3 regions of the Acidaminococcus timonensis genome follow, and region 3 is predicted to be linked to each of the others. Evidence: a T-box and tRNA genes for the amino acid it is inferred to sense, from the RefSeq annotation. Region 3 holds a T-box; the other regions hold tRNA genes.
What was found. The T-box of region 3 lies ahead of BQ5462_RS04375 (valine--tRNA ligase). A T-box ahead of a tRNA ligase gene usually reads a tRNA of that ligase, here a tRNA-Val.
Positions count from the first base shown of each region.

Region 1: it encodes a tRNA-Val, which carries the amino acid that the T-box ahead of BQ5462_RS04375 (valine--tRNA ligase) is inferred to sense. The anticodon was not compared.
Region 2: it encodes a tRNA-Val, which carries the amino acid that the T-box ahead of BQ5462_RS04375 (valine--tRNA ligase) is inferred to sense. The anticodon was not compared.

Region 1 is NZ_FNWH01000004.1:287,264-291,544, reverse strand. It holds gene BQ5462_RS01690 (ParB/RepB/Spo0J family partition protein) at 1-787, shown strand, start outside; gene BQ5462_RS01685 (DUF554 domain-containing protein) at 797-1,501, shown strand; tRNA gene BQ5462_RS01680 (tRNA-Val) at 1,547-1,623, shown strand; gene tnpA (IS200/IS605 family transposase) at 1,795-2,268, shown strand; gene BQ5462_RS01670 (hypothetical protein) at 2,566-3,099, shown strand; gene BQ5462_RS01665 (RidA family protein) at 3,217-3,591, shown strand; gene BQ5462_RS01660 (amino acid permease) at 3,889-4,281, shown strand, end outside.
Region 2 is NZ_FNWH01000006.1:1,213,067-1,217,347, forward strand. It holds gene era (GTPase Era) at 1-351, opposite strand, end outside; gene BQ5462_RS09610 (cytidine deaminase) at 367-741, opposite strand; gene ybeY (rRNA maturation RNase YbeY) at 743-1,225, opposite strand; gene BQ5462_RS09620 (PhoH family protein) at 1,222-2,229, opposite strand; tRNA gene BQ5462_RS09625 (tRNA-Val) at 2,360-2,436, shown strand; gene BQ5462_RS09630 (fumarylacetoacetate hydrolase family protein) at 2,552-3,412, opposite strand; gene BQ5462_RS09635 (hypothetical protein) at 3,570-3,755, shown strand; gene BQ5462_RS09640 (hypothetical protein) at 3,919-4,146, opposite strand.
Region 3 is NZ_FNWH01000006.1:89,106-93,386, reverse strand. It holds gene BQ5462_RS04375 (valine--tRNA ligase) at 1-2,243, opposite strand, end outside; T-box leader at 2,279-2,479, opposite strand; gene BQ5462_RS04370 (vWA domain-containing protein) at 2,534-4,258, opposite strand; gene BQ5462_RS04365 (AAA family ATPase) at 4,265-4,281, opposite strand, start outside.

The DNA.
Region 1 (4,281 bases), on a different contig from region 3:
GCACAGCGGGGTGATCCAGCCCCTGATCGTGCGGAAAAAGGGCCGGCAGTACGAAATCGTGGCCGGGGAGCGGCGCTGGCGGGCAGCGAAAGAGGCAGGCCTCAGCAAGGTCCCGGTGGTGATCCGGGACTACGACGACGCCACCATGATGGAAGTGGCCCTGGTGGAAAACATGCAGCGCAGCGACCTGGACCCTCTGGAAGAGGCCAAAGGCATTCAGAACATGATGGACGCCCTGGGGCTGACCCAGGAGGAAGCGGCGAAAAAACTGGGCAAGAGCCGGGTGGCGGTGACCAATGCCCTGCGGCTGCTGAAATTGCCGCCTAAGGTGCAGGAACTGGTCTCCGCGGGGAAACTGACGGCCGGCCAGGCACGGCCGCTCCTGGGGCTTCCTCAGGCGGCCCAGATGGAAAAGGTGGCCACCCAGGCCGTGGAAGGCGGCTGGTCCGCCCGGATCCTGGAAGAAGTGGTGAAAGCCGTGAAGGAAGGCAAGCCATACCACATCTATATGAAAACGGAACAGAATCTGATCGAACCGGAGAAATCGGTCCGGAAAGAGAAAAAGAAAAAAAAGCATGCAGCCGATACGGATGTGGATGTGAAGGCCTTCCAGGAACAGCTGATCCAGTATCTGGGTACCCGGGTGAAGATCCAGCCTGAAGGGAAAAAAGGGGGGCGGATCCTCATCGAATATTATGGAGATGAAGACCTGGAACGGATCTATGAACTGTTGAAAGGGCCGGAATCCGTGGTGAAACGGAAAGCAGCCGGCCGTTTTACCGTGTAAGGAGCCAGTATGGTTGGAACGGGTACGATCGTGAACGTGGCGGCCATTGCCGCCGGCAGCCTGGTGGGAATCCTGGTGGGTCGGGGCATCAAGGAAAAGTACCAGGAGACCGTCATCTACGGCCTGGCCCTGTGCGTGATCCTGCTGGGGCTGCAGATGGCCCTCCAGGGCACCCACATCCTGATCACCATCATCAGCCTGGTGGTAGGGTCCATCGTGGGGGAGGCCCTGGATATCGAGGACAAACTGGAAAAGGTGGGCCAGTGGCTGGCCCGGAAGGTACAGAAGGCCAAGGGCCAGGGAGACGCCAGTACGGACGCCTTCGTGGAGGGCTTCCTGTCCACCAGCCTGCTGTACTGTGTGGGGGCCATGGCCATCGTGGGCTCCATCCAGGACGGGCTCACCGGGGATGCCACCACCCTGTACACCAAGGCCATGATCGACGGGCTCAGCGGCATCATCTATGCGTCCAATATGGGCATCGGCGTGCTGTTCAGCGCGCTGTCCGTGGGTATCTACCAGGGGACCCTGACGGCCCTGGCAGGGCTGCTGGGGCCCTATATGAGCCAGACCGTGGTGCAGGAGATCGCTGCCAGCGGCGGGCTCATGATTTTGGGCGTGGGCATCAACATGACGAAGCTGCTCAAGATCCGGGTGGGGAATATGCTGCCCGGGCTGGTGGTGGCTGGGGTGCTGGCAGGGATTTTTTTATAAAAAGACTTGCAATTTCCGGACCATAAGCGTATAATACAATTTATCGGGATTATAGCTCAGTTGGTTAGAGCGCATCGCTCACATCGATGAGGTCTACGGTTCGAATCCGCATAATCCCACCAATTGCAAAGAGTGGCTGTTGCTGAGGCAACAGCCTTTTTTGTGTTCTTTTGAAAACCACGCCATAGTGGCGTGGTTCCGGAAAGCTTATAGCTATGAAAAAAACTCCCAATGTAGTACGATGCAATTGACCTGTCAGTCATGCAAAGTAAAACATTAGGAGGTGCACTACAATGCCAAGTGGGCAAAGTAATGTTAACCATAGTTTAGCACACACAAGATGGAATTGTAAGTATCATATTGTGTTTGCTCCAAAGTATCGGAGAAAAGTTTTCTATGAAGAAAAAAGGTTGGCGATCAGAGAAATCTTACGACAACTTTGCTCATGGAAAGGGGTAGAGATTATCGAAGGAGAAATCTGTCCTGACCATGTGCATCTGTTAGTAAGTATCCCGCCCAAAATTAGCGTTTCGGGATTCATGGGATACCTGAAAGGCAAAAGCAGTCTCATGATTTTCCAGAAGTTTGGAAATATGAAATTTGCTTACCGAAATCGCGAATTTTGGTGCAAGGGATACTATGTCGATACTGTCGGCAAAAATACTGTGGCAATTAAAAATTATATTGCCAATCAGCTGAAGCAGGATAGGGTAGCGGATCAGTTAAGTATCTTCGACCCCAGGGACCCGTTTACGGGTAGCAAGTAATCCTGTGCGTGGCTGACAGGCCAATTTTTTAACGTACTTGTACGTTGCCAGTAGTATTAGGGCTATGCCCGAAAAGGAAAAACCACCCGCTATGCGGGTGGATGATTATTGTTATTGTTATCCATTTTCTTTCCTCCCTTTTTTACCTTGTTATCGCTTCTATTTTTCAACTGACTTTTTTCAGGCCTATTTTATGCATAAAATTACATATTCTCTTGTCTCGTCAATGTCCACCGGACGTGATACAATACCTCTTGCCCTGATGAGGGCAAGTTTGTTTGAAATGAGGTAATTGGTATGAAAATGAATGGTTTGAAACGGTCTCTGGCCATTGCGTCCGCCTGCCTGCTGCTGGCACCGGCCGCCTTTGCGGCACCCCAGGCCAAAGGGGACCAGATCCCCAACCCCATGGTGTCCTATGACACCTATGCCGAAGCGGCTAAAGTCCTGGGCTATGCGCCCCTGTACCTGACGAAGGATTCCGGCTATGCCTGCACGTATATTTCTGTGATCAGCAAAGAACTGGCCGACCTGGAATTCACGAAACTGGGGCAGCCGGACACGGTGCTGCGGGTTCGTACTGCTTTGAAGAAAGTCAATAAAAATAATAATCTCAGTGGTATTTACGGTGCTAAATGGGAAAAGAAAACCGTAAACGGGGAAGAAGTGCAGATTGCCAAACTGGGCGACAAAGCATATGCGGCCCAGTGGAACAACGGGAAATACAGCTTCTCCGTCCAGGCCAGGGGGCTGGATGGAGCCGGCTTTGCAAGCCTGCTGAGCAACAGCCTGGTGGACACCACGGATCATTATTTCCTGGTGGTGAAGTAAGGGATGATTGTGCAATTATATAACAGGCTTGCGGAATTCCCTGAAAAGGTTTGACAGAATCGGCCAGCTATATTATCATGGATGTACAAATCAGGCTTTTGAAGGGAGATCATAAGTATGGCAGAAACGATTGCAACGAAAAATGCTCCGGCCGCAGTAGGCCCTTATTCCCAGGGCAAGGTGTGCGGCAATATGGTATTTGTGTCCGGGCAGACCCCCATTGATCCGGCTACGGGCAAGGTAGGCGGGGAAGCCATCGAAGTCCAGGCTGAACAATCCTGCAAGAATGTGGGAGCCATCCTGGAAGCCGCCGGCAGCGGGTTCGACAAAGTGGTCAAGACCACCTGCTTCCTGGCCGACATGGGCGATTTCGCCGCCTTCAATGCTGTATACAAGAAATACTTCGTCAGCAACCCGGCCCGTTCCTGCGTGGCAGTGAAAGATCTGCCCCTGGGCGTGAAATGCGAAATCGAAGCCATTGCGGAGAAATAAAAAGCAAGACTGGTGGGCTGAAGTTCGATTCTCCACCATCCAGGGACGTGAGCCATTTTGCTCACGTCCTTTTTTTGGTCTCTTAAAAATCAATTTTTTCTGTAATCGGAGGGCCCTTTTTTTATAATTTTGCTGTTTTGTCCATTCAATTCTGAATTTATTTCTTTTTAAGAAACTAAAGGCATTGATTATTTTCGTTATACGAAACACATGGCGATTTGTCAGCGATATCTTCTGAATCATATAATCTGCTTACACTGAGTCACAGATATATTCCAAACCAAGGAGGTCATTATGATGACAGAAGAGAAACGAAACCCCTCTTCCCGGGTTCCCTGGGAACGGGCCGGAATGACGCAGGAAGAATGGAAACAATCCATCCGCTTTGATGAAACGGATTGGGGCTGGATCGTCATGAGTGTGGGGATGGCCATCGGTTCCGGGATCGTGTTCCTGCCCATCCAGATTGGCGTTACAGGGCTCCTGATCTTTCTGCTGTCCGCCCTTATCGGTTATCCGGTGATGTATGCCTTCCAGCGCCTGTATATCAATACACTGGCGGCTTCTCCCAAAAATCAGGTTTATGCGGAAACCATTTCCGGTTACCTGGGGAAGAACTGGGGATTCCTCATGGGGATCTGCTACTTCATCATGCTGGTCGATACCATCATCACGTACTCCACGGTTGTC
Region 2 (4,281 bases), 1.1 Mb from region 3:
TTCCTTCAGCCGCTCCAGGATGACCTGTTCTCCCTTGCCCCGCTTTTCCGAGGCATCCACCACGAACAGTACCACATCCACTTCCTTGATGGCATTCACCGCTGCCTGGACCATGTGTTCCCCCAGTTTATCCTGGGGTTTGTGCAGACCCGGGGTATCCAGGAAGACCATCTGGGCCGCATCCGTGCTCAAGATGCTCAGGATCCGGTTCCGGGTGGTCTGAGGCCGGTCGGAAATGATGGCCACCTTTTCCCCCACCAACTGGTTCACCAGGGTGCTCTTGCCCGCATTGGGGCGTCCCACAACGGCCACAAAGCCGGAGCGGTGCTGTTTCTGTTCTTGCTGTTCCATGCAGATTCCTTTCTTTTATAACACAAAACTGTACGGCAGCAGTTCCGCCACCGTGGTTTCCTTCCATTCGCCTTTCAGATTCGTCAGATATACTTTCGGGATGGCAAATTCTGCCATCACCTGCCGGCAGGCTCCACAGGGAGACACCGGCTGCGAGGTATCCGCTGTGACACAAAGGGCCGAAAACTCCTGCACCCCTTCCTTCACCGCCGCAAAGATGGCACACCGTTCGGCGCAGATACACAGGCCATAGGAAGCGTTCTCAATGTTACAGCCGGTGAAGATTCTTCCGTCGCCAGCCCGCACCGCCGCCCCTACCGCAAAGTGGGAATAGGGGCTGTAGCTGTGCTGCCGGGCCTTCACCGCCGCTTCGAACAGTTCCCGGTCCATGTCAGCCTCCGTATTTTTCTTCCGCCAGGTCCAGTTCCCGCAGGATTTCTTCTTCCCGGGCTCGCATGACTCTCTTGTCTGCTTCCACCATATGGTCATAGCCCAGCAAGTGCAGCATGCCGTGCACGGCCAGATACGTCATTTCCCGGGTAAGTCCGTGGCCGAATTCCTCCCCCTGCTCTACAGCCCGGGGAGCGGAAATGATCACATCTCCCAGCAGGTGCTCTGCTGCCCCGTCGTCCACTTCCGGTTCCTCGTCCCCCTCGTCCAGGGCAAAGCTCAGTACGTCCGTGGGACGGTCGATGCCCCGGTACTCCCGGTTCAGGGTATGGATTTCCTCATTGTTTACAATGGTGATATCCACTTCCGTGTTGTCCGTCAAATTTTCCTTCCGGGCCACAATGTCCATGGCCTTTTTCAGAGTCGCTTCCAGTTCTTCCGGAATGGCGATCTCTTCCTGGTTGTTTTCCAGTGTAACAATCATTGTTCTTCTCCTTTAGGCTCTGCTGCCCGTTTCCGTTCCTTCCGGGCTTTGTCATATTTTTCATATGCCTTGATGATGGCCCCTACGATTTCGTGACGGACCACATCGTGCTCGCTGAAATGCACAATCCCGATGCCCGGCACATTGCGCAGCACATAGGCCGCGTTCACCAGTCCCGACTGCCGTCCACTGGGCAGGTCCACCTGGGTGGCATCCCCGGTGACCACCAGCTTGGAGCCGAAGCCGAACCGGGTGAGTGCCATGCGCATCTGTTCTGCCGTGGTGTTCTGGGCTTCGTCCAGGATGATGAAAGCGTCATTCAACGTACGTCCCCGCATGTAGGCCAATGGCGCCACTTCGATGATGCCCCGCTGCAGGTTCTTCTGGAAAGCCTCCATCCCCAGCATCTCATAGAGAGCATCGTACAGGGGCCGCAGATACGGGTCCACCTTTTCCTGCAGGTCGCCCGGCAGGAACCCCAGCTTTTCGCCGGCTTCCACCGCAGGCCGGGTCAGGATGATCCGTTCCACATCCTTGTTCTTCAACGCCTTGACGGCCATGGCCACGGCCAGGTAGGTCTTGCCCGTGCCAGCCGGTCCGATGGCAATGGTGATATCGTTCTGGGCAATGGTCTTCAGATACTGGAGCTGACCCAGGGTCTTGGCCTTTACCTGGCGACCCCGCACTGTGGTCAGTACCGTATCGGTAAACAGCTTGTGCAGCTGTTCTTCCTGCCCGTCCAGGACCAGTTTCAGACTGTACTTCACGTCATGTTCGGTGATGGGCAGCCCCTGCCGATACAGGTATAGCAGTTCTCCCACCAGTTTTTCCGCCAGTTCCGTATCCTGGCTGCTTCCCTGGGCAATGAGCTCGTTGCCCCGGGGAATCAGCTGGCAGCCCAGTACCTGCTGCATCTGCCGCAGATATTCATCATTTTCTCCCAGGACCGCCACCATTTCCCGCGCATCCCGGAAGGCAAACCGTTTTTCCGTCACTTCAGGCAAACTCCATTCCTCCTACCTGTTTCCATAAGTTGTCCAATATATTCATTATATCGTTTCCCCGGTAAAAAAGAAACAGGAAACCCTATTGACAACAGGACCCTGTTTCGAGTAGAATAATGATGTTGCTTATGGAACTATAGCTCAGATGGTTAGAGTATCACGTTGACATCGTGGGGGTCACTGGTTCGAGTCCAGTTAGTTCCACCAATTAAAAAGTAGAAACGCTGTCCTGCGGGGGCAGCGTTTTTTGTTACATAAAAGAAATCGCCGATGGCGATTTCTCACCATCGGCTGTAGACTAGTGACTAGAGACTAGCGATTATCATTTCACCACATTCCGCAGCGTCCCGATTCCTTCGATGCTGCATTCCACCACATCCCCGTTTTTCAGGAACTGGGGCGGGTTCATACCGATACCCGTACCGGAAGGCGTACCGGTAGCGATAATGGTCCCTGCCCGCAGCGTCATGCCCTTGGACAATTCGCTGATGATATACGGAATCCCATGCACCAGGTATTTGGTATTGCTGTCCTGGCGCAGCTGGCCGTTCACCTTGCAGGTCAGATGCAGCGCCGGCGGGAACGGGAATTCATCCGCGGTCACGATGCAGGGTCCCATGGGGGCAAAGGTATCCAGGCTCTTCCCGAAATACCATTGTTTATGGGCCACCTGCACATCACGGGCCGTTACATCGTTGATGATGGTATAGCCGAATACGTAATCGGCAGCATCTTTTTCTTCCACGTTTCTGGCTTCTTTGCCGATGATCACAGCCAGTTCACATTCGTAGTCCAGTTCCTTGACTACATTGAAATGGCCGTCAATGATGCCGTCCGGATCCGTGGCCCGGTCCACCCGTTTGGAGAAATACACAGGGACCTGGCGCTGTACGATTTTTTCCGGAACATAGGCATCGGGCAGTTCCTCGTCATGGGATTTGTAGTTGATGCCCAGGCAGATGATATCGTTCCGGGGGTGGGTCAGAGGAGCCAGGATCTTCACCTGATCCAGAGGTACGCCGCCCAGAGCCATCCGATTGATGCTCAGCAGTTCTTCAAAGTCGCTTTCCTGGATCAGTTCATACATATTGGCATATTTATTGGCCGGGTAGACATACTTACCGTCATCAGAAATTACGCCTACCTGTACATCCTGATCGTATTCATACGTTACGATTTTCATGGCATCCACTCCCCTAATTCTGTATCACTGCAACAACGTATTGACTTATTCTGTATTTATTGTACACTGTTTATCAGGAAATTACCAGCAAAAGAACCAAGCCCACCTGTTTGCAGGGGGCTGTCCTGTTGATTGCAAAAGAAAGGAAATGCAGGGAATGGAAAGCATCTGGCAGCTTGACGATGGACACGGCGATTACAACCGCAGCTACGAACGGGATCACGATTTCGATTATGCCGATTATTCCACGGATCACAAGGAAAACAACTTCAGCAACTACGAATGGAAAATTCCCAGGTCAAAAAAAGAACGGGTACGGAACATCCTGAATCATTATGAATAAAAGGGGATGTGAAAAATGCTTTTTCACGTCCCCCGTCACTAGTCACTAGTCTCTAGCTACTAGCCGATGGAAGCCAGCTTCCGCTGGCAAAATTCAGAAGCTGTGAATGATTTTTTTCACAGCTTCTTTTTTTATTCATGCCAAATCAATTTCCTACTATATATTACAGGAAAAGTTTTGTATAAATTCCCAGATAGGAAACCACAAAAGCAGACAGGCTGAACAGGATGGCTGTAAGCAGCAGATTCTTATACAGTCTGTTCACGTCCACGCCTTCCGGTGCACACTCGCAGGCCAGAATGGCCACTTTCTGGTGATCATGCCCATGAAAATCACAAAAAACAACAACAGCAGTGAACCGATCTGCATCATAAAAAATACCTCCGATCAAAATAAAAGCCCTTTCCAGGAAACCGCTCCGTTTTAAAAAAGTTCATTTCCAGAGGACATATAATTGTTCATATTTCAAGAAAGTTTTTATTATGAGGACAATTTTTCTGTATATTCCATTTGCTGTCTTTAGATC
Region 3 (4,281 bases):
TTCACTTCTGCCCGCATGTTCCGGATGGACTTGATGGAATCCATGATGACGGTCATCTGTTTTTCCACCGTGTCGTCGATCAGGGCATCATCTGCCTTCGGCCAGGGAGCGATCATGATGCTCTTACCTTCATGGGGCAGGTGCTGCCAGATTTCTTCCGTGATGAAGGGCATATAGGGATGCAGCAGCTTCATGGCATCGCCCAGTACCCGGCACAGCACGCTCTGGGCCGTGGCCCGCTGGGCCGCATCCTCTTTGTTATACAGACGGGGTTTGGCCAGTTCGATGTACCAGTCGCATACTTCGCCCCAGATGAAATCGTAGATCAGACGGCCGGCTTCTCCCAGTTCGAATTTCTCCAGGTAATCGGATACGGCCTGGATGGTGTGCTGCAGCCGGGACAGGATCCATTGATCCGCCAGGGTCAGAGGCGCTTTTTCCGCGTTTTTATCGTAGCCGTCCAGGTTCATCAGGGCGAACCGGGAAGCGTTCCAGATCTTGTTGGCGAAATTCCGGGTGCTTTCGATCCGGTTCCAGTAAAACCGCATGTCATTGCCCGGGGTATTGCCGGTGATCAGCATGAACCGCAGGGTATCGGCGCCATATTTGCCGATTACGTCCAGGGGATCGATGCCGTTGCCCAGGGATTTGCTCATCTTGCGGCCCTGTTCGTCCCGCACCAGCCCGTGGATGAATACATGCTTGAAGGGTTCTTTGCCCATGAATTCCTCACCCATGGTGATCATCCGGGCCACCCAGAAGAAGATGATGTCATAGCCGGTAACCAGCACGCTGGTGGGATACCATTGTTCCAGTTCCGGAGTTTTGTCCGGCCAGCCGAAGGTGGAGAACGGCCACAGGCCAGAGCTGAACCAGGTATCCAGGGCATCTTCGTCCTGATGGATGTGGGTACTGCCGCATTTCGGGCAGGTGGTCAGATCCGTCCGGGAGGCGGACACGGCGCCGCAGTCATCACAGTACCAAACCGGGATCCGATGGCCCCACCAGATCTGCCGGGAAATGCACCAGTCATGGATGTTTTCCATCCATTGCAGATAGGTCTTGGTAAACCGGCTGGGCACGAACTGGGTATGGCCTTCGGTGACGCATTTGATGGCCGCTTCTGCCAGAGGTTTCATCTTGACGAACCACTGGGTGGAGACCATGGGTTCCACCACGTGGTGGCAGCGCTGACAGTGGCCCACCGCGTGGGGCGCATCTTCGATTTTCACCAGCAGGCCCATGTCCTTCAGATCCTGGACGATCTGCTTCCGGCATTCGTAGCGGTCCTGGCCTTCATACTTGCCAGCGGCTTTCGTCATCTTGCCGTCCAGGCCGATGACCACGATTTTTTCCAGATTGTGCCGTTCGCCCACTTCATAGTCGTTGGGATCGTGGGCCGGAGTAATCTTCACAGCGCCGGTACCGAATTCCAGGTCTACATACTCATCGGCGATGATGGGGATTTCCCGGTTGGTGGTGGGCAGCAGGATCTTCTTGCCCACCAGCTTGCCATACCGTTCATCTTTGGGGTTCACGGCTACGGCCGTATCCCCGGGGATGGTTTCCGGACGGCTGGTGGCAATGGTCAGATAGCTGTCCGTTTCGCCCACGATGGGGTATTTGATGTACCACAGGGCACCCGGGTCATCCTGGTGTTCCACTTCCACATCGGACAGGGCCGTACGGCAGTTCACGCACCAGTTGATCATCCGGGTCCCTTTGTAGATCAGGCCCTTTTCGTACAGGCTCACAAAAGCCTCCCGCACAGCACGGCTCAGCCCTTCGTCCATAGTGAAACGCTGGCGGTCCCAGTCGCAGGAAATGCCCAGGGATTTCAGCTGGGTAACGATGGTATCACCGTATTCTTCCTTCCATTTCCAGACCCGTTTCACAAATTCATCCCGGCCCAGGTCATACCGGGTCAGCCCTTCTTTTTTCTTCAGTTCCTCTTCCACCTTAATCTGGGTCGCCAGACCTGCATGGTCATAGCCGGGCAGCCAGCAGGTGTTGTCCCCCATCATCCGATGCCAGCGCACCAGGATATCCTGCAGGGTATTGTCCAGGGCATGGCCCATGTGGAGTTTCCCGGTAATGTTGGGAGGCGGGATCACCACGCTGAACGGTTTGCGGCTCTTGTCCACCGGTTGATGGAAGAACCCGTTCTCGATCCAGTATGCATACCATTTCTTTTCCACCGCGGCCGGATCATAGACCTTGGGGATGTTGTTTTCTTCTGCCATGTTCTGCCTCCTTAAAAAAATAAACTCGCCCTGTTTTATAGGACGAGTTGTTCGCGGTACCACCTACATTCTCAATTGCTTGAGCACCTTCAAAGACGTAACGTGCCTTCTCCGGGCAGGGCTCTCCACCCCGCCGGCTCCCGGACGACTTCCCATGCATTGCACAGATGCTTCCACCAGCCGCATCCTCTCTGCTGTGCAAGCGGCATTGTACTCCTTCCGTTCCCCGCCTTTGTCAGTTTGTAGCTGTATGGAGTCATTGTAACAAGGGGGACGGGAAAAGTCAATGGCTACAGCGCCTCAATATGCCGGCACAGGATCTTCCCCACGCTGTCGGCCATTTTGTCCAGGTCCCTGACCTCCACGCAATCCCTGCCGAAGATCTTCCGGGCATCGCTCATGATGTGCCTGTTTTCCCCATTGATCAGCCCAATGACCCGGATTCCCTCCCGGCGCAGGCTGGCAGCCTCGTCCGCCGTATTGGCCACTGCTTTTTCATCCCGGTATTCTGCAGAGCTGAACAATCCGTCTCCCATCAGGGGCTTGTCATCGTTGGGTTCCGCATCGGTGAGCATAATCAGGATCTTCCGGGTGTGGGTGAAATCCCCCATGAGCTGCCGGGCACCCCGCAGGGCAAGCCCGTCCCGGTTCCACCCGGTGGCCACATAGTTGAAGATGCTGGTGCAGCGTTTCTTGTCGCTGTACTCCTTGAACAGGGTCAATACCGTGTAATCCCGCAGGGTGCAGAACGAATACACCTGATAGGGAATGCCGCACTGGCGCAGGCTCTCGGCGATTACATAGGCCTGGGAGGCAATGACCTGCTGGTATTCCCCCCGGCTGGCCGAAGCATCCAGCATCAGGTCTATGGTAAAGTCCGGGGTGGACACGGTCTCATTTTCAAAGAACACCCTGTCGTCGTTCACCTTCAGGGCCCGCCACACCAGGCCGGGCACCAGTTCACCCTCTTTGGAGGGAATGGGCAGCCGGGTCCGGCTCATGCGCATGACGCTGCGCAGCTGTCCTGTAAGCCTGGCAATGCTCTTCCGGCACTGCTCCCCATGATCCTTGTAGTAGGCCAGATTCTTCACCCGCTGCTGATGGGCCCCTTCCAGCCAGCGGGAGGCTTCGCCCGTGGTCCCTTTGCTTCCCAGGCGCCCCCGGGTAAAATGCAGATGGCATCCTCTGTGAGGCCCGCTGCACCAGGCCTGGTCGATGTCCAGCATCTTCCTGGGCGGATAGATGCTGGCCCCGAAACAGTCCACGATATACTGGTAGTTCTCCGCCTGGGTCTGGCCGGTAATGATTTCCATCAGACTGTTGTGGGCCTTTTTCCCGGACAGGATGTCCAGTGCCTGCTTTTTGGAGTACAGGAAATTGAACACGCTTTCCTGCCTGCGGCTGATGTGGGGCAGCAGCCAGTCGATCAGATCGCCCAGACCCTTGCTGATGATGACCTTTTCCAGGCTTTCCCGCACCAGGAAATGGGACACGAAGTACTTTTTGGTCAGTTTCCGGAAATGATCACAGAGTTGCTGGGTAGTCCAGGCAGGGTCGAAGCATAGCCCTTCATACAGGCCCCTGGCCCAGGGGTCGTGCAGGTCCCGTTTCTCTCCCAGCACTTCGTGCCACCGGGCGGCCTGCATTTCGTGGGCCACCCCCTGCTTATCCAGCTTCGTCCCGTTGAAATAGGCCCTGGCGTGCTGTTCCCGCAGATACTTCAGCACCGGCCGTACAGGGATTTCCCTGGCATAGGTACAATATTCCAGCCCCAGCCAGAACAGATCCGTAAAGGTATCCACCAGGGCGCTGTTTTCCATTTCCTGGAACATCTGGTGGATGAGCGTTACATCGTAATATTTCCGGGTCAGGCCCACCACCGCATTCAGGTACAGATCCGGTACCCCATTTTCCCCGTAGGCCACAAAGTCCGGGTCAAAATGGTAGTCCCAGGAAACATCCCATACGATATTCAGTGCCCGCCGGCGCCTGGCATCGTATTTCAGTTTTGCCATGATCCATCATCCCTCAAAGATAT